DNA from 4 places in the Mesorhizobium sp. P2_F7 genome. Region 2 is predicted to be linked to each of the others. Evidence: predicted binding sites of a transcription regulator. Region 2 holds the regulator's gene; each other region holds the start of a gene.

Region 1 (4,299 bases), on a different contig from region 2:
CAAGGAACCACCAGGCGCAAGTGCGGCGAGCGCTGCCGAAACCGTCTTTTCCCAACCAGGGATCATCGACAGCGAGTAGGACACGAAAATGCGGTCGAATTGCCCGACGCCGAACAGCGTTTTGGCATCGAAATCGGTGGCGTCGCCTCTGGCCAGCACGACGCGCCCGGAAAGGCCTTCGCGGCCAATCGCCTTGCTGGCGGTCTCCAGCATTTCGGCTGAAATATCGAGGCCGAAGAACCGCGCGTCGGGATAGCGGCGAGCGGCAAGCGCAATGTTGCGGCCAGTGCCGCAGCCGAGCTCGAGTACTGTGCCTTTCGCAGGCACATCCAGATCCGATATCATCTGGTCGCGGCCGAGCAGGTAATATTTGCGGGTCAGGTCATAGATGTGGCGCTGCCAGCGATAGACGCCGTCCATCAGTTGGGCATGGTCGGCCGGCAGCTCGCTCGTGCTCATGCGGCGCGCTTCACATAGAGGTGGAAGCCGCCATAGATGGCCGAGCGGTCGCGGGCCGAATAGTCGCGCGAAGCCTCGTCCTCGTAGGTCCACTGGTCGAGCAGCGACGTCGAGACGCGGCCGGGAAGCAGGCTGGGTTCGGCGGCGGTGCGGAAGATGACGCGGGCGCCGATCGAGGCGGTGCGGGTGATCTCCGACCACAGCGCGTTGAGCTGGTCGTCGGTCATCCAGTCCTGCGCGTCGAGCAGGATGAAGCGGTCGACGGTCCCGGCGTCCTTGCCGGCCAGGAATTCGATCAGATTGGCGTGGTGGATGCCGACGCGATCGACATTGTTGCGAATCGCCTTGTAGTTGGCCTCTTCGAGATAGGCGGGCAGGGCGGCTTCGCCCGGATTGGGATAGCGGCGGGCAAAGGCCTGCCAGGCGAAGTAGTTGTTCTTCAAGGGAAAATCGCAAGCAAGCTTCTCCAGCCGGGCCTTCAGCACGCTGGCCATCGAGCCGTCGCCCGAGGTGATCAGCGAATCGTACTGTGCCGGCGGAATGCCGAGACCGAACAGCGAGGCCTTGCGCGACGTCGCCCAGCGCAAGAGCTTCTTGTCGAAGACCGGCGCCAGCTCTTCGTTGAAGAAGCGGCGCTGGTCGGCGATGCTCTTCGACGCCATGATGCCTGCGGGGTCGACGCCGAAGAATTTGGCGGTGCGATGGCCCATGGCGATAAACAGGCCGAGCAGGCCGGTCTGGTAGAAATTGCGGTCGAAGACGGTGATGCGCCGGCGGCCGCGCCAGTTGCGGTGCTCCCAGTAATGGCGGCTGACCGGATCGAGATGCGGTGCGATGAAGCGGTCATAGGCTTCCGAATTGTGGCTGGTGTCGGCGGCGCCGAAGAAGCGGAACAGGTCGCCCTGCGAAGGCAGATGCCGCACCGCTTCCAGTTTCATACGGTTCAAGGCGATATGGGCGGCGTTGAGATCGACCGCATCGACGCGTTCAGGCGACCGGGTGAGATAGGCCAGGATATTGCAGCCACCTGAGGCGATGGTGACGACGCGGTGACCCTGGCCAAGCTGCATGGCCTCCATGTCGACTTCAGGGTCTTCCCAGATCTGCGGGTAGACGAGGCCGGAAAACAGGAGCGCAAACAGCCGTTCGGAAAGGCCGGCCTTCGACAGCGGCCGGTTCTGGTAGACAGCTTTTCCAACTTCCTTGCCACGGCGAAAGACCAGATCTGCCGAAACGTCCGTCATGGCTAATGATTCCCCATTTGCTTTGGCGCAAGCGGGTAGCGCAGCGTCATGACAGGCCAGTGACAGGCTGTTGACGCTTGAGCTTGTTGTTTTGATGCAAGTCGTTTTCCCAAAACGGATGAACAATTTTTGGGCGATGTGCATTAATCCTGGCCAAACCCTCCCGGCGTCGGCGTCGTCAGGATGACCGCGTCACCGGCGTCGAGCACGGTCTGGTCGCAGGCCATCAACGTCTCGATGCTGCCGTCTTGTCGCCGCACCTTGGTCGAGCCCACCTCGCCATCGCCGCCGCCGTCGAGGCCTTGCGGCGGCCGATTGCGGTGCGATGACAGGATGGCGCATTCCATCTTTTCGAGGAAGCGGATCGTGCGCTTGGTGCCGTCGCCGGCGCTCCATTTGCCTTTGCCGCCGGATCCCTGGCGGATATGAAAATCCTCGAGCAGCACGGGAAAGCGCAGTTCCAGCACCTCCGGATCGGTGAGGCGCGAATTGGTCATGTGGGTGTGAACCCCTGACGTGCCGGCAAAGCCGCGACCGGAGTTCATCTGCCCGGCCGGCGAGCCCGAGCAGATGGTCTCGTAGTACTGGTACTGCTTGTTGCCGAAGGTCAGGTTGTTCATCGTGCCTTGCGCATTGGCCATGGCGCCCATGGCGCCGAACAGAGCGTTGGTGACATGCTGCGAGGTCTCGACATTGCCGGCGACAACGGCTGCGGGATAGCTAGGCTTCAGCATGCAGCCGTCAGGGATGATGATGTTGATGGGCCGCAGACACCCGGCATTCATCGGGATCATGTCCTCGACCATGACACGGAATGCATAGAGCACGGCGGCGCGAGCGACGGGTTCGGGCGCGTTGAAATTGTTCTTCATGACAGGCGAGGTGCCGGTGAAGTCGACGGTCGCCTCGCGCTTTTGCCGGTCGACCGTGATCTTCACCTTGATCACCTGGCCGGTGTCGGTCGGGTATTCATACTGCGAGCTGTCAGACAGCCTTTCCAGCACACGGCGAACGCTTTCGGCGGCATTGTCCTGGACATGGCCCATATAGGCTTCGACGACATCGAGGCCGAAATGGGAGACCATTTTGCGCAGTTCCGCCACGCCCTTTTCATTGGCGGCAATCTGCGCCTTTAGGTCGGCGATGTTCTGGTGCGGATTGCGGGCGGGGTAGGGGTGGTCGGTGAGCAGCGTTTGCAGCTCCGCCTCTCGGAATTTTCCGCGATCGACAACGCGGAAATTGTCGAACAGCACGCCTTCCTCGTCGACGGTGGTGGCGAGCGGGGTCATCGAGCCGGGTGCGGTGCCGCCAATGTCGGCATGATGGCCGCGTGACGCCGCCCAGAACAGGATTTCTTGCTTGGCGTCATCGAACACCGGCGTCACCACGGTGATGTCAGGCAGATGTGTGCCGCCATTGTAGGGGGCGTTCAGCGCAAAAACGTCGCCGGGGTGGATGTCGCCGGAGTTCAGACGGATGATGGTTTCGACCGAGCGGTCCATGGAGCCGAGATGGACCGGCATGTGCGGCGCGTTGGCGACCAGCGCGCCATGGCGGTCGAAGACGGCGCAGGAGAAATCCAGCCTTTCCTTGATGTTGACGGAATAGGCGGTGTTCTGCAGCGTGACGCCCATCTGCTCGGCGATCGACATGAAGAGGTTGTTGAAGACCTCCAGCATCACGGGATCGGCTTCAGTACCAAGGGCGGCAGCGCGCACTTTCCGTTCCGTGCGGCGGATGACGACGTGATTGAGGTTGGTGATTTCGGCCTGCCAGCCGGGCTCGACAACGATGGTCTGGTTCGGCTCGATGATGAGAGCAGGGCCTGGGACCAGATTGGATGGGCGCAGGTTTTCGCGACGATGTATGCCGGCTTCGCGCCACTGGCCTTCGGTGTAGATGCGCCGCGTTCCAGAAGCGCCAGCTTCAACCCGTGCAGGCCCGGCCGGCGCATAGGCTTCAGCGCTGTTCTCGGTGATTTCGGTGCCTTCGACGCCGACAGTCTCGACGATCATCGGCTTGTCGTCATAGACGAAACCGAACTGCGCCTTGTGGGCGATTTCGAAGTCGCGCCTAGCCTGGAAGATCGAGTCCTGTTCGAAATTCACCGGCAGGGTGGTGTCCGTGCCGTCATAGCGGATGTGCAGCACCGGCTTTGCGGCGATCTTGTTCTGCGCGATGCCTTGGGCCGCGAGCTCGGCGATGACCGCCTGTTTCAATGTGGCAATGAGGCTGCCGATCTCGGTCCTGGATTCTTCGGCAAGCGGCTTGAGCAGCGCCTGCTGGCGTGACGCAAAAACCGACGACAGGCCGATGCCATAGGCCGACAGCAGGCCGGAGAAGGGATGGATCAGCACCGCTTCCATGCCGAGCGCGTCGGCAACCAGGCAGGCATGCTGGCCGCCGGCGCCGCCAAAGCAGTTGAGCAGATATTCGGTGACGTCGTAGCCGCGCTGGACGGAGATCTTCTTGATGGCATTGGCCATGTTCTCGACAGCGATGGTGACAAAGCCTTCGGCGACGGCCTCCGGCGTGCGGCCGTCGCCGATTTCAGCGGCGAGTGCGGCGAATTTCTTGCGCACGGCGGCGACGTCCA
Region 2 (4,299 bases):
CGGTATAGGCCTCGCCGACATTTTTGATCTTGCCCGAGTCGATGGCTTCCTTGAGCACTTCCATCGAGCCCGAGAACAGGAAATCGGCGTTCGGGTCGGAGCCCGAGCCCTTGATGAAGACGTAGTTGCCTTCCGGCTTTGCCTTGAACACTTCGCGGGCCTGCATGCGGCCGACTTCCTTGTTGTCGAAGGTCAGGTAGAAGACGTCCTTGTTCTCGATCAGGCGGTCATAGCCGACGACCGGAATGCCTTCGTCCAGCGCCTTCTGCACCGCCGGGCCAATGGCCGAGGCATCCTGCGCCAGGATGATCAGCGAATTGGCGCCCTGCGAGATCAGGCTTTCGACGTCGGTCAGCTGCTTGCCGGGATTGGACTGCGCGTCGGCGGAAATGTACTTGTCGCCGGCAGCTTCGATCGCGGCCTTCATCGCCGCTTCGTCGGTCTTCCAGCGCTCTTCCTGGAAGTTCGACCACGAGACGCCGATGACCTTGTCCTTCGCCTGCGCGACCGACACCAGCGTCAGCGACATGGCGACACCCGCCAGCATGGCGGCTGCAAATCTGTTCATGTTAATCCTCCCTGCGCCGCGCGCGGCGCGACAAAACTGGCCCGAAGGCCGGCACACAGAGGCTCTATTTTTTCGAGCCTCGAAAAAATACTGGTCCAACGGCGAGGCGCTGTCAACATCGATTCTGATGGATTCTGATGGCCCGGCCGATTTTTTTCGAGGCCCGCAATAAACAATGACAGCGCAGCCGGCTTCTGCCAATATTTGCGTGGCGTCCCTGACCGCCTCCACTATCATGGCGCGAGGGGACCGGGAGGAAACGAAAAGATGTCGATTGGAATCCGCCACGACGATCTGCGCCGTCGCAACCGTGCGATGGTGATCTCGGCCGTGCGCCGGGCCGGCCAGCCGTCGCGGACCGAGATTGCGGCGACCACCGGCCTCAGCCATTCGACCATATCGGCAATCTCTTCCGATTTGATCCAGGAAGGCATCCTGGTCGAAAGCAAGCCCGGCGAGACCGGCGCGCTGAAACGCGGTCGGCCGCAGGTCGGCCTTGGCCTCAACCCGGAAGCGGCGGCGGTGATGACCGTGGTGCTGTCGCTGAATTTCCTCTCCGTCACCGTCATCGACTATGCCGGCCAGGTGGTCGCCGAGGAGCAGCGCCGGCTGGACACGCTGACCATGCCGCGCGACGAGCTGATCGGCGAATGCGTAGCGATTGTCCGGCGCCGGCTCGAAGACCCCGACCTCGATGTCCGGAGCGTCGCCCGCATTGCCATGGGCATCCAGGGCATCACCGATTCGCAGGCGCGTGCCATGCTGTGGTCGCCGATCACGCCGCTGACCGACATTGCCTTCGCCGACATACTGGAAGCGGAATTCGGCATTCCGGCCACCATGGAAAATGATTGCAACATGATGGCGGTGGCGCTGCAATGGCGCCAGCCTGAGCGGTACCGCGACGATTTCATCGCAATCCTGCTCTCGCACGGCATCGGCATGGGGCTGGTGCTGAAGGGCGAACTGTTCACCGGCACCCATTCGTCCGGCGGCGAGTTCGGCCACATGATCCACCGTCCCGGCGGCGCGCTGTGCCGTTGCGGGCGGCGCGGCTGCGTCGAGGCCTATGCCGGCAACTACGCCATCTGGCGCAGCGCCAGAATGATGAGCGAGGATGCCGAACCGGTCGATGTCGGCGACGCCGACATGCGGGCGCTTGCCGCACGCGCCCGCGAGACCGATGGCCCCGAGCGCGAAGCCTATCGAAAGGCGGGCGAGGCGCTCGGCTTCGGCCTCGGCAGCCTGTTCGCGCTGATCGACCCCGCTCCTGTCGCCATGGTCGGTGTCAGCGCCGCCGCCTTCGACCTGATCGAGCCGGCATTGCGCGAGGCGATTGCCCAGACCGCCGGCGGCCAGCACTCGAAATCGATTTCCTTCGACACCGAGCCCAACGAACTGCCGCTGATCCGCGAAGGCTGCGCCATGCGCGCGCTCGGCTTCGTCGACCAGGAGATTTTCGCGCCCGGCATTCAAGCGAAGACCGGCAAGCACGTCGCCTGAGAGGCCGGCGACGGCCCGGCGCGCCGGGCTCTAGTCTTCGCGGATGGCGTAGCCGGCGCCGCGGATGGTGCGGATCACGTCCGGCATGCGGCCATTGTTGACCGCCTTGCGCAAGCGACCGACATGCACGTCGACCGTGCGCTCGTCGATGTAGATCGTTTCGCCCCAGACATTGTCGAGCAGCTGGCTGCGGGAGAACACTCGGCCGGGGTGGCGCATCATGAATTCAAGCAGCCGGAACTCGGTTGGCCCGAGCCTGATCTCGCTCTTCTTGCGATAGACGCGATGCGATTCACGRTCGAGCACGATGTCGCCAACCTTGAGCACGCTGGACAGCACTTCCGGCTTGGCACGGCGCAGCAGCGCCTTCACGCGCGCCATGAATTCCGGTGTCGAGAACGGCTTGACCAGATAATCGTCGGCGCCGGTCGACAGGCCACGCACCCGGTCGCTCTCCTCGCCGCGCGCGGTCAGCATGATGATCGGCAGCCGCTCGGTCTCGGGCCGCATGCGTAGACGCCGGCAGAGCTCGATGCCGGATACCGCCGGCACCATCCAGTCGAGCACCAGCAGGTCTGGAACATTTTCCTGCAGCCGGATTTCGGCCTCGTCGCCGCGTGTCACCACCTCGACCTGGTAGCCTTCGGATTCGAGGTTGTAGCGGAGCAGCACGCCCAGCGGCTCCTCATCCTCCACGACCATGATGCGTGGCGCAATCATCAGCGGTTCACCTTTATCAGGGCGATGTGGCCATCGCCGTCTCGTCCTGCTTCGGGCGATTGGCGGGCAATTGCTGGCCGGTCAGCACATAATAGGCATTTTCGGCGATGTTGGTGACATGATCGCCGATGCGCTCGAGATTCTTGGCGCAGAACAGGAGATGCGTGCAGGCTGTGATGTTGCGCGGGTCTTCCATCATGTAGGTCAAGAGCTCACGAAACACCGACGTGTATTTGACATCGATGCGTTCGTCCTCATTCCGGAGTTTCGCCAGCGCTGCGGCATCGGCGGCAGCATACTCCTCGACAACGCCCTGCACCTGGATCAGCACCAGTTGCGCCATCGCATCGATGGAGTGCGAGAGGTCGCGCGGCGTGACGCTGAGGCCGACGGTGCCGACGCGCTTGGCGATGTTCTTGGCGAGGTCGCCGATGCGCTCGAGGTCGCCGGCCATGCGGATCGAGCCGACCACGGCGCGCAGATCGTTGGCCATAGGCTGGCGCTTGGCGATGAGCGTGATGGCGCGGTCGTCGAGTTCACGCTGGCGCGCGTCCATGATGGCGTCATCGGAAACGACACGCTGCGCCAGCGCATTGTCGGAATTGAGCAGCGCTTTGGTCGAGCCGCTGACCATCGACCCGGCCAGATCGCCCATGTCGCGGATCAGCTTGCTGATCTGCCCCAGTTCTTCATCGAAGGAAGCGACGGTATGTTCACCCATGATCCTGGTCCTCGTGCCTGAAAATTCAACCGCTGGACGGCTCAGCCGAAGCGGCCGGTAATATAGTCCTGGGTGCGCTTGTCGTCGGGGTTGGTGAACATCTTGTCGGTGGCGCCCTCCTCGACCAGGTAGCCGAGGTGGAACATCGCCGTGCGCTGCGACACGCGCGCCGCCTGCTGCATCGAGTGCGTGACGATGACGATCGTGTAGTTCTGGCGCAGTTCGTCGATCAGCTCTTCGACGCGGGCGGTGGCGATCGGGTCGAGCGCCGAGCACGGTTCGTCCATCAGGATGACTTCCGGCGACACCGCGATGGCGCGCGCGATGCACAGGCGCTGCTGCTGGCCGCCGGACAGGCCGGTGCCGGGTTCCTGCAGGCGGTCCTTGACCTCGTTCCAGATCGCCGCCTTCTTGAGGCTCGACTCGACGATCTGGTCCATGTCGGACTTGCGCTTGGCCAGCCCATGGATGCGCGGGCCGTAGGCGACGTTCTCGTAGATCGACTTCGGAAACGGATTGGGCTTCTGGAACACCATGCCGACGCGGGCGCGGAGTTCCACGACGTCGATGTTCTTGTCGTAGATGTCGTCTTCGTCCAGCGTGATCTTGCCGGTCACCCGCGCCGAATCGATGGTGTCGTTCATGCGGTTGAGGCAGCGCAGGAAGGTCGACTTGCCGCAGCCGGACGGGCCGATCAGCGCGGTCACCTGGTTTTGGCGGACGTCGAGATTGACGTCGAACAGCGCCTGCTTCTCGCCGTAGAACACGCCGACCTTGTCGCCGCGCA
Region 3 (4,299 bases), 360 kb from region 2:
TGAGGGGGAGATGGCCGGCAGGCCAGAGGGGGGTGCCTCGCGCCGACGTACCTAGTTATCCACCCTACCAAATGCCGGCACGTTGCCGATGACGGTGTGCGTGTCCTTGCCGCAGGTGAAGCTCTTGGCCTTTTCGTCAGCCAGTTTGCGTGCCTGGTCGTTGGCCTGCGGGTTGCCGGTGGCGAGCACCAGGCCGATGGTGCAGCCGTCGCGGGCATCGATCTGGGCGACCTTGGCGACCAGCAGCACTTCGGTCGGCTTGTTCTGGTCTTCGGGGTTGCTGATCGAGCGGCGGTGGATGACGGCGAAGGGAACGACGACGTCGCCCTTGGTGTCGATGCGCCATTCGACCTTGGCGCCGGACGAGTTGAAGCCGGAAAAGCTCTCCCAGACCGAGGTCATCTCGCCGCCGGGCGGAAACCCGTAAAACAGCGATTCACGGGCATCGTCATAGGCGATCAGCACGGGGTAGCCGCGATAGCCGGAGCAGGCGAGTTCGGCCCAATCGCCGTCACCTTCCTCGGCCTGCGCATAGGTGACGCAATCCTTCTGCGAGTCGAGATCGGTGTAGACGCTGGATATGCCGTCGGCATGGGCGACCTGGCACAGGGCGGCGAGGGCAAGCGGGACCAGAAGCACACGCATGGTGGACAACTCCGTTTCGAGCAGTCGCAGCCTATCGTCTGGCGCTATTTCTTCAAGCTTGCCTCGATCAACAGGTCGGCGTTGCGAGCCACCGATGCCGCTGGGCCGCCGAGGCCGAAGAGCTGGCCGCTGATGTAGGCGCCTTCGATCAAAAGCAGCAGGCCGTCGCCCAGCGTGTCGGGATCTTGCGCACCCATCGCGGCCGCCATGGCACGCAGGCGGCGGCGCAGTTCCTGCTTGTTGGCTTCGCTGACGACGCGCGCCGGATGGCTATGCTCGGGATATTCCACCGCCGCGTTGGTCATGCCGCAGCCGCGATAGTCCGGCGTCTGCGTGCGCTTGCCGATGCGGGTCAGGAAAGCCTTGAGCTGCGCGCGCGGATCACCGGGATGGGCGGCCACGGCTTCGTCGAAACGCTCCCAATATTCACGGTCATATTGCCTCAGGTAAGAAGCGGCCAATTCGTCCTTGGAGGGGAAGCTGCGATAAAGGCTGGGCTTGGTGACGCCGGCGCGCTTGACGATCTCGTCGACGCCGATCGCCCTGATGCCGCGGCGGTAGAACAGGTCGTAGGCCACGTCGAGGATCTTCTTGGCAGCCGTGGGCGGCGACGGTGCGTGAGCGTCGCTGATCGTCAGTTCAATATTTTTGTCCGTTGGCATTGTGTGACTCGATTGACGTGTTACCGATCGGTACGTATACATGTCCCCGTCCTGCAACGTACCGGTCAGTAACATGATAGCTCAATCCCGTCCCTTTGGCCAGCGCTACGCTTTCGTCGTGGTCGGCGTCATCTTTCTCTGCCTGCTGATCGCAGCCGGTCTGCGTTCGGCTCCCTCCGTGATGATGCTGCCGCTGGATAAGAGCTTTGGCTGGGGGCGCGACACCGTTTCGATTGCCGCTGCCATCGGCATCTTCCTCTACGGTCTGACCGGGCCGTTTGCCGCCGCGCTGATGGAGCGGATCGGCCTGCGCCGCACGCTGCTCGCCTCGCTGGTGATCATGTCGGGCTCGACCGCGCTCAGCCTGCTGATGACCGAGCCGTGGCATCTGTTCCTCACCTGGGGCGTGTTTTCCGGCATCGGCTCGGGCGCCGTCGCTACCGTGCTCGGCGCCACCATCGTCAACCGTTGGTTCAAGACCAATCGCGGCCTAGTCATGGGGCTGATGTCGGCCTCCAGCGCCACCGGCCTGCTGGTGTTCCTGCCGCTGCTTGCCTCGCTCGCCCAGTCCGGCGGCTGGCAGCCGGTAGCCATCGCTGTCTCTGTCGCCACCGCCTGTCTGCTGCCGCTGGTCTGGCTGCTGGTGCCGGAGCGTCCGGCTTCGATCGGCATGGTGCGCTATGGCGCCGAGGCCGATGACGTGCCGCCCGTGTCGCCGGCCTCGCAAGGCAATTTCCTGGCGCATACGCTGAACACGCTGCGCCGCGCCGCGGGCACCCGCGTCTTCTGGTATCTATTCGCCACCTTCTTCATCTGCGGCTTCACCACCAACGGGCTGGTCGGCACGCATCTGATCTCCTTTTGCGGCGATATGGGCATCGGCGAAGTGCAGGCCGCCGGCCTGCTGTCCCTGATGGGCATATTCGACCTGATTGGCACGACTTTGTCGGGCTGGCTTACCGACCGCTTCGACCCGCGCAAGCTGCTCGGCGTTTATTACGGCATACGCGGCCTGGCGCTGATCTATCTGCCCTATTCCGGCTTCTCGGCGACCAGCCTGATCATCTTTGCCGTGCTCTACGGTCTCGACTGGATCGCCACCGTGCCGCCGACGCTCAGGCTCGCCAACGAAGCCTTCGGCGACCGCAGCGGTCCGATCGTGTTCGGCTGGATCGTCGCCGGCCACCAGGTCGGCGCCGCCGCCGCCGCTGCCTTCGGCGGCACAATGCGGGAATTGCAGGGCAACTACGAACTGGCCTTCCTGATCGCCGGCATGACGGCGATTGTGGCGGCTTGTCTGTCGCTGCTGATCAATACGAGCCGGCCGGCTTTCGATCCGGAACCGCAAGCGGCCTAAGGCGTGTCGATATTCAGGTGAGGCCGGCCTGCAAATGATGGCTTCCTGCGCTTCCGGTGCTCACGTACGAAAAGTACGCTCCGCTCCGGTTCACGGAAACCAACATTTTCGGCTCGGCCTGACCTGAATCTCGAAACGCCTTCGCGGCCACTGCTGCTGTTGATTGTTATCAAAACTTCATCTTTCCGAGATGCGGCTGAAACATTGAGGCTGGAGCTTGGTGGCGGACGTTCAAGCCATCAGGAGACAGCCATGAACAAGATCTCGTTGACCCGCCGCGCCTTCGTCACATCGGCGAGTGCGGCCGGTCTGCTCGGCGCATCGGGCCTCGCTTTGCCCTATTATTCGCGCGCCAGCCAGCGCCCGGCCTTTACCCATGGCGTCCAGTCCGGCGATGTCGATGCCTCGAGCGGCATGGTGTGGACGCGCACCGATCGTCCGTCGCGCGTCATGTTCGAGATATCGTCGACGGAGAATTTCGCCAATGCCACCCGGCTGGCGCCGCTCGACACCTCGCCGGCCAGCGACTTTACGGTCAAGCGGCTGCTCACCGATCTCGCTTCCGACCAGGACATCTTCTACCGCATGACGGCCGCCGATCTCGCCGACATCAATGTCGTCTCCGAGCCGATCGTCGGCCGTTTCCGCACCGCACCCGCCTCGAAGCGCGACATCAAATTCGCCTGGTCGGGCGACACGGCCGGCCAGGGATGGGGCATCGACGAGACCGGCATGAAGACCTACGCCACCATCGCCAAGCACACGCCCGACTTCTTCCTGCATTCCGGCGACACGATCTATGCCGACGGGGCCATGAAGGATGAGGTCGACCTGCCCGGCGGCGGCAAATGGAAGAACGTCGTCCTCATCGACGGCAAGCGCAAGGTCGCCGAGACGCTGGACGAGTACCGCGACCAGTGGAAGTACAACATGATGGACAGACATGTGCTCGCCTTGAGCGCCATCTGCCCGACCTTCTACCAGTGGGACGACCACGAAGTGCTGAACAACTGGTCGGATTCGAAGAATCTGAGCGCTGACAACCGCTACACCGAAAAGTCCATCCATGTGCTGGCGGCGCGTGCGGCGCGCGCCTTCCATGAGATGACGACGATCCGCTACGAGCCGTCGGAACCTGGCCGCGTCTATCGCAAGATATCCCACGGGCCGCTGCTCGACGTGTTCTTCCTCGACATGCGCTCCTATCGCGGCCCCAACGGCCCGGACATGCAGGACACGATGACGCCGGAGTCCCGTATGCTCGGCGAACAGCAGACGAAATGGTTGAAGCGCGAGCTGGCCAATTCCAAGGCGACCTGGAAGATCATCGCCGCCGACATGCCGCTCGGCCTCGTCGTCTGGGACGACGGCACCAAGAAGGTCGGCGCGGAAGCCGTCAGCAATGGCGACAACGGCCTGCCCAAGGGCCGCGAGCTCGAGATCGCCGACCTGTTGCGCTACATCAAGAACGCCGGCATCACCAACACGGTGTGGCTGACGGCCGACGTGCACTACACGGCCGCGCACTACTACAACCCCGACAAGGCGCAGTTCCAGGACTTCAACCCGTTCTGGGAATTCGTCTCCGGCCCGATCCACGCCGGCACGTTCGGCCCCAACGATTTCGACATGACG
Region 4 (4,299 bases), on a different contig from region 2:
GATGCCCAGGATTTGCTGAGATTTCCCGGTTGTTTAGCCGCCTTTTCCGGCCGTTGGGCGTCTGGCCGGCTGACACGGTGTTTCGTCCCCGCGACAATCTGCCCTTGTGGCCTCACCCCGCTGGACAAAAACGGGCTTCACGCATAAACCGAAATCCAAATGCCGGAGGAATTCGCTAGCTTGTTCGCCATGCGCTGTCGGGCCGGCGCGATGGAGCGGGGACAAAGCTCGGCCGCCGGCTCGGAAGAGGCGAAAGGATCAGGCACCCGTGAGCGCAACCGACACCCAGGATCCCAACCGTCGTGATTTTCTCTACGTCGCCACCGGCATGGCCGCAGTGGTCGGCGCAGGGGCCGTCGCCTGGCCGTTCATCGACCAGATGCGCCCCGATGCCTCGACGCTGGCGCTGGCCTCGGTCGAGGTCGATGTTTCCTCGCTGACCCCTGGCACGTCGCTGATCGTCAAATGGCGCGGCAAGCCGGTCGTGGTGCGCAACCGCACCGAGCAGGAGATGAAGGACGGCGAGGCCGTCAACCTTGCCGATCTCAAGGATCCGATCGCCCGCAACGCCAATCTGCCGGCCGATGCGCCGGCGACCGACGCCAACCGCACCACGCCCGGCAAGGAAGCCTGGATGGTGATGGTGCAGGTCTGCACGCATCTGGGCTGCATTCCGCTCGGCCAGGAAGGCGATTTCGGCGGCTGGTTCTGCCCGTGCCACGGGTCGCAATACGACACCGCCGGCCGCATCCGCAAAGGCCCGGCGCCGGAAAACATGGCTGTGCCGGTATTCAAGTTCATTTCCGATACCAAAATCCTTATCGGTTGAGGCAGGGGATATTTCGATGAGCGAGGGACACTCGACCTATACGCCCAAGACCGGTATCGAACGCTGGTTCGACGCCCGCATGCCGCTGCCGCGCATGGTCTATGACAGCTTCATCGCCTATCCGGTGCCGCGCAACCTCAACTATGCCTGGACCTTCGGCGGTATCCTGGCGATCATGCTGGTGGCGCAGATCCTGACCGGCATCGTGCTGGCCATGCACTATACGGCCGACACCAATCTCGCCTTCAATTCGGTCGAGAAGATCATGCGCGATGTGAATTCGGGCTGGCTGTTACGCTACATGCACTCCAACGGCGCCTCGTTCTTCTTCGTCGCCGTCTACATCCACATCTTCCGCGGGCTCTATTACGGCTCCTACAAGGCGCCGCGCGAGCTGCTGTGGATCCTCGGCTGCATCATCTACCTCTTGATGATGGCAACCGGCTTCATGGGCTATGTGCTGCCCTGGGGTCAGATGAGCTTCTGGGGCGCTACCGTTATCACCGGCTTCTTCAGCGCCATTCCGCTTGTCGGCGACTGGATCCAGCAGCTGCTGCTCGGCGGTTTCGCCGTCGACAATCCGACGCTCAACCGCTTCTTTGCGCTGCACTATCTGCTGCCGTTCATGATAGCTGGCGTCGTTGTGCTGCACGTCTGGGCGCTGCATGTGGTCGGCCAGTCGAACCCGACCGGCATCGAGGTCAAGTCGAAGACCGACACCGTCGCCTTCACCCCTTACGCGACCATCAAGGACGCGTTCGGCATGATCGTGTTCCTGTTCTTCTTCGCCTATTTCGTCTTCTACCTGCCGAATTTCCTCGGCCATCCGGACAACTACACGGTCGCCAACCCGTTGAAGACGCCGGCCCATATCGTGCCCGAATGGTACTTCCTGCCGTTCTACGCGATCCTGCGCGCCATCACCTTCAACATCGGGCCGATCAACTCTAAGCTCGGCGGCGTTCTGTGCATGTTCGGCGCTATCGTCATGCTGTTCCTGGTGCCGTGGCTCGACACCTCCAAGGTACGCTCGGCGGTTTACCGGCCCTGGTACAAGCTGTTCTTCTGGCTGTTCGTGGCCGATGCCGTCCTGCTTGGCTGGCTGGGCTCGCAGCCGGCGGAAGGCGGCGGTCTGCTGACCCTCGTGATAGGTGAGGTCTCGGGCAACTACGTTGGCTACGCTCAAGCGGCGACGCTGTTCTACTTTGCCTTCTTCCTCGTCATCCTGCCGGTGCTCGGCCTGATCGAGACGCCGCGCAGACTGCCGAATTCGATCACCGAGGCGGTGCTGGAGAAGAACAAGGGTGCCGGTGGGGGACATCCGGCGGGTGCGACCTCCGCGCCGGAAACCAAGGGCTGAGCGAGAATCTAAGGGGATTTGGCATGAAAAAGATTCTCACCTCGCTCGCCCTGCTCGGCCTGTTTGCCGGCGGCATCGGGTCCGTCGGCAGCGTGGCTATTGCCGCCGAAGAGGCACACAACCCGGCAGCGCCGACGCATTTTCCGATCGACGAGCCGAAGGAAATGGACTGGAGCTTCGCCGGTCCGTTCGGCACCTATGACAAGGCGCAGTTGCAGCGTGGCCTGAAGGTCTACAAGGAGGTCTGCTCGGCCTGCCATTCGATGAATTTGGTGTCGTTCCGCACGCTGGAAGGTCTTGGTTATTCGGAGGCGCAGGTGAAGTCCTTTGCCGCCGAATACACCATCCACGACGGTCCCAACGATGCCGGCGACATGTTCGACCGCCCGGGCAAGCCATCCGACTATTTCCCGGCGCCGTTCGCCAATGAGGCGGCGGCCGCTGCCTCCAACGGTGGCGCTGCTCCGCCCGATATGTCGCTGCTGGCCAAGGCACGCGGCGTCGAGCGCGGCTTTCCGCGCTTCGTCTTCGACATCTTCACCCAGTATGCTCAAGGCGGCCCGGATTACATTCACTCGCTGCTCACCGGCTACGACCAGACGCCTCCGGCCGGCATGGTGATCCCGGAAGGCACGCACTACAATCCGTACTTCATGTCCGGCGTGTCGCTGAAGATGCCCAAGCCGCTCTCCGACGGCCAGGTCACCTATGATGACGGCTCGCCGCAGACGGTCGACCAGTATTCGCGCGACGTCTCCGCCTTCCTGATGTGGGCCGCCGAGCCGCATATGGAAGACCGCAAGAAGACCGGCTTTCGCGTGCTGGTGTTCCTGCTTCTGTTCGGGACGCTGATGTATCTGACCAAGCGCAAGGTATGGGAAGGCGTGGCGCACTAAGCGCCACCAGCCAAGTCAAAAAAAGGGCGCCGAGAGGCGCCCTTTTGCTTTTGCGGAGGCGGCTTGTCACATGGCGGTCACTGCAGCTGGCGATCCTGTGACGCCCTCATCAAAGGATCGCACCCATGAAAAGATATGCATCGCTCGCGGCAGGACTGCTGCTGCTCATCGCCGGCTCGGCCGCCCAGGCCGAAGACGCAAAACCCTTCGTCACCAACAAGGATGTCGACCTGACGATGATCCTGCCGCCGCCGCCGGCCAACGATTCGGCCGAGACCAAGGCTGAGCTCGGCGCGGTGCTGACGCTGCAGGTGACGCGCACGCCCGAAATGGAGGCCAGCGCCGTTGCCGACGCCGAGGAAGACGTCTGGCGCTTCACCAATGTCATGGGGCCGAACTTCAACAAGGAAAAGCTGCCGAAATTCGCTGCCTTCTTCGATCGTGTGGTGGCCACTGAAGGCGCCGTCGTCGATCCGGCCAAGGATGTCTGGAAGCGGCCGCGTCCGCACCAGCTTAGCGGCCTCGTCAAGCCGGTGGTCAAGCTGTCGAGCTCCGGCTCCTGGCCTTCGGGTCATGCCACGGTCGGCACCATGATGGGCATCATTCTCGCCGATATGGTTCCGGAAAAGCGCGCCGAGATTATGGCCCGTGCGGCCGAATACGCCCACAACCGCGTGGTCGGCGGCATCCACTATCCGTCCGATGTCGAGATGGGCAAGATTTCCGGCAGCGTCATCGCCGCCGTCTTGCTCAACCGCGACGACTTCAAGGCCGAGTATGACGTGGCCAAGGCCGAGCTGCGTTCCGACCTCGGTATGTAAGCTATTCCCAACAATCGGTTTTCGACGGGAAGGGGCGCCAGAGGCGCCCCTTTTTCGTTTATGCCTGTGGCCAAGAGGCAGTTCGGCAATTCGCCCGTTGGCATGGCGGCATCCGATTGATATTCGACGCAGCGAGCTTGTCTTGCCATGGCAATGGAAATCGATGATGCGGCTACGCGACTGTCACAACTTTTCCGATTTCCGCCGCATGGCGCAGCAGCGGCTGCCCGGGCCGATCTTCAACTACATCGACGGCGCGGCGGACGACGAGGTCACCTATCGCCGCAACACCGAGAGTTTCGAGCACTGCGACCTCGTTCCCAATGTGCTGCGCGGTGTCAGCGAGATCGACATGTCGGTGACCGTGATGGGCCAGAAGCTGGCAATGCCCGT

What was found. The regulator PhoB, encoded in region 2, activates phosphate uptake and scavenging genes when phosphate is short. The targets are predictions, from matches to a motif close to TGTCATNNANCTGTCAT.
Positions count from the first base shown of each region.
Region 1: the regulator PhoB is predicted to act here: its motif matches at 1,752-1,768, upstream of AC1DZ8_RS22675 (BtaA family protein).
Region 3: the regulator PhoB is predicted to act here: its motif matches at 2,829-2,845, upstream of AC1DZ8_RS06360 (alkaline phosphatase D family protein).
Region 4: the regulator PhoB is predicted to act here: its motif matches at 3,150-3,166, upstream of AC1DZ8_RS12035 (acid phosphatase).

Region 1 covers NZ_JBFUFA010000007.1:161,394-165,692, reverse strand. Annotated here, with positions in the region: gene AC1DZ8_RS22680 (class I SAM-dependent methyltransferase) at 1-459, opposite strand, end outside; gene AC1DZ8_RS22675 (BtaA family protein) at 456-1,703, opposite strand; gene AC1DZ8_RS22670 (hydantoinase B/oxoprolinase family protein) at 1,847-4,299, opposite strand, start outside.
Region 2 covers NZ_JBFUFA010000002.1:577,091-581,389, reverse strand. Annotated here, with positions in the region: gene xylF (D-xylose ABC transporter substrate-binding protein) at 1-568, opposite strand, end outside; gene AC1DZ8_RS08185 (ROK family transcriptional regulator) at 836-2,071, shown strand; gene phoB (phosphate regulon transcriptional regulator PhoB) at 2,102-2,791, opposite strand; gene phoU (phosphate signaling complex protein PhoU) at 2,808-3,512, opposite strand; gene pstB (phosphate ABC transporter ATP-binding protein PstB) at 3,554-4,299, opposite strand, start outside.
Region 3 covers NZ_JBFUFA010000002.1:218,481-222,779, forward strand. Annotated here, with positions in the region: gene AC1DZ8_RS06345 (hypothetical protein) at 52-645, opposite strand; gene AC1DZ8_RS06350 (TetR/AcrR family transcriptional regulator) at 690-1,307, opposite strand; gene AC1DZ8_RS06355 (MFS transporter) at 1,381-2,664, shown strand; gene AC1DZ8_RS06360 (alkaline phosphatase D family protein) at 2,917-4,299, shown strand, end outside.
Region 4 covers NZ_JBFUFA010000003.1:477,240-481,538, forward strand. Annotated here, with positions in the region: gene petA (ubiquinol-cytochrome c reductase iron-sulfur subunit) at 269-829, shown strand; gene AC1DZ8_RS12025 (cytochrome b) at 846-2,189, shown strand; gene AC1DZ8_RS12030 (cytochrome c1) at 2,213-3,085, shown strand; gene AC1DZ8_RS12035 (acid phosphatase) at 3,211-3,906, shown strand; gene AC1DZ8_RS12040 (alpha-hydroxy acid oxidase) at 4,073-4,299, shown strand, end outside.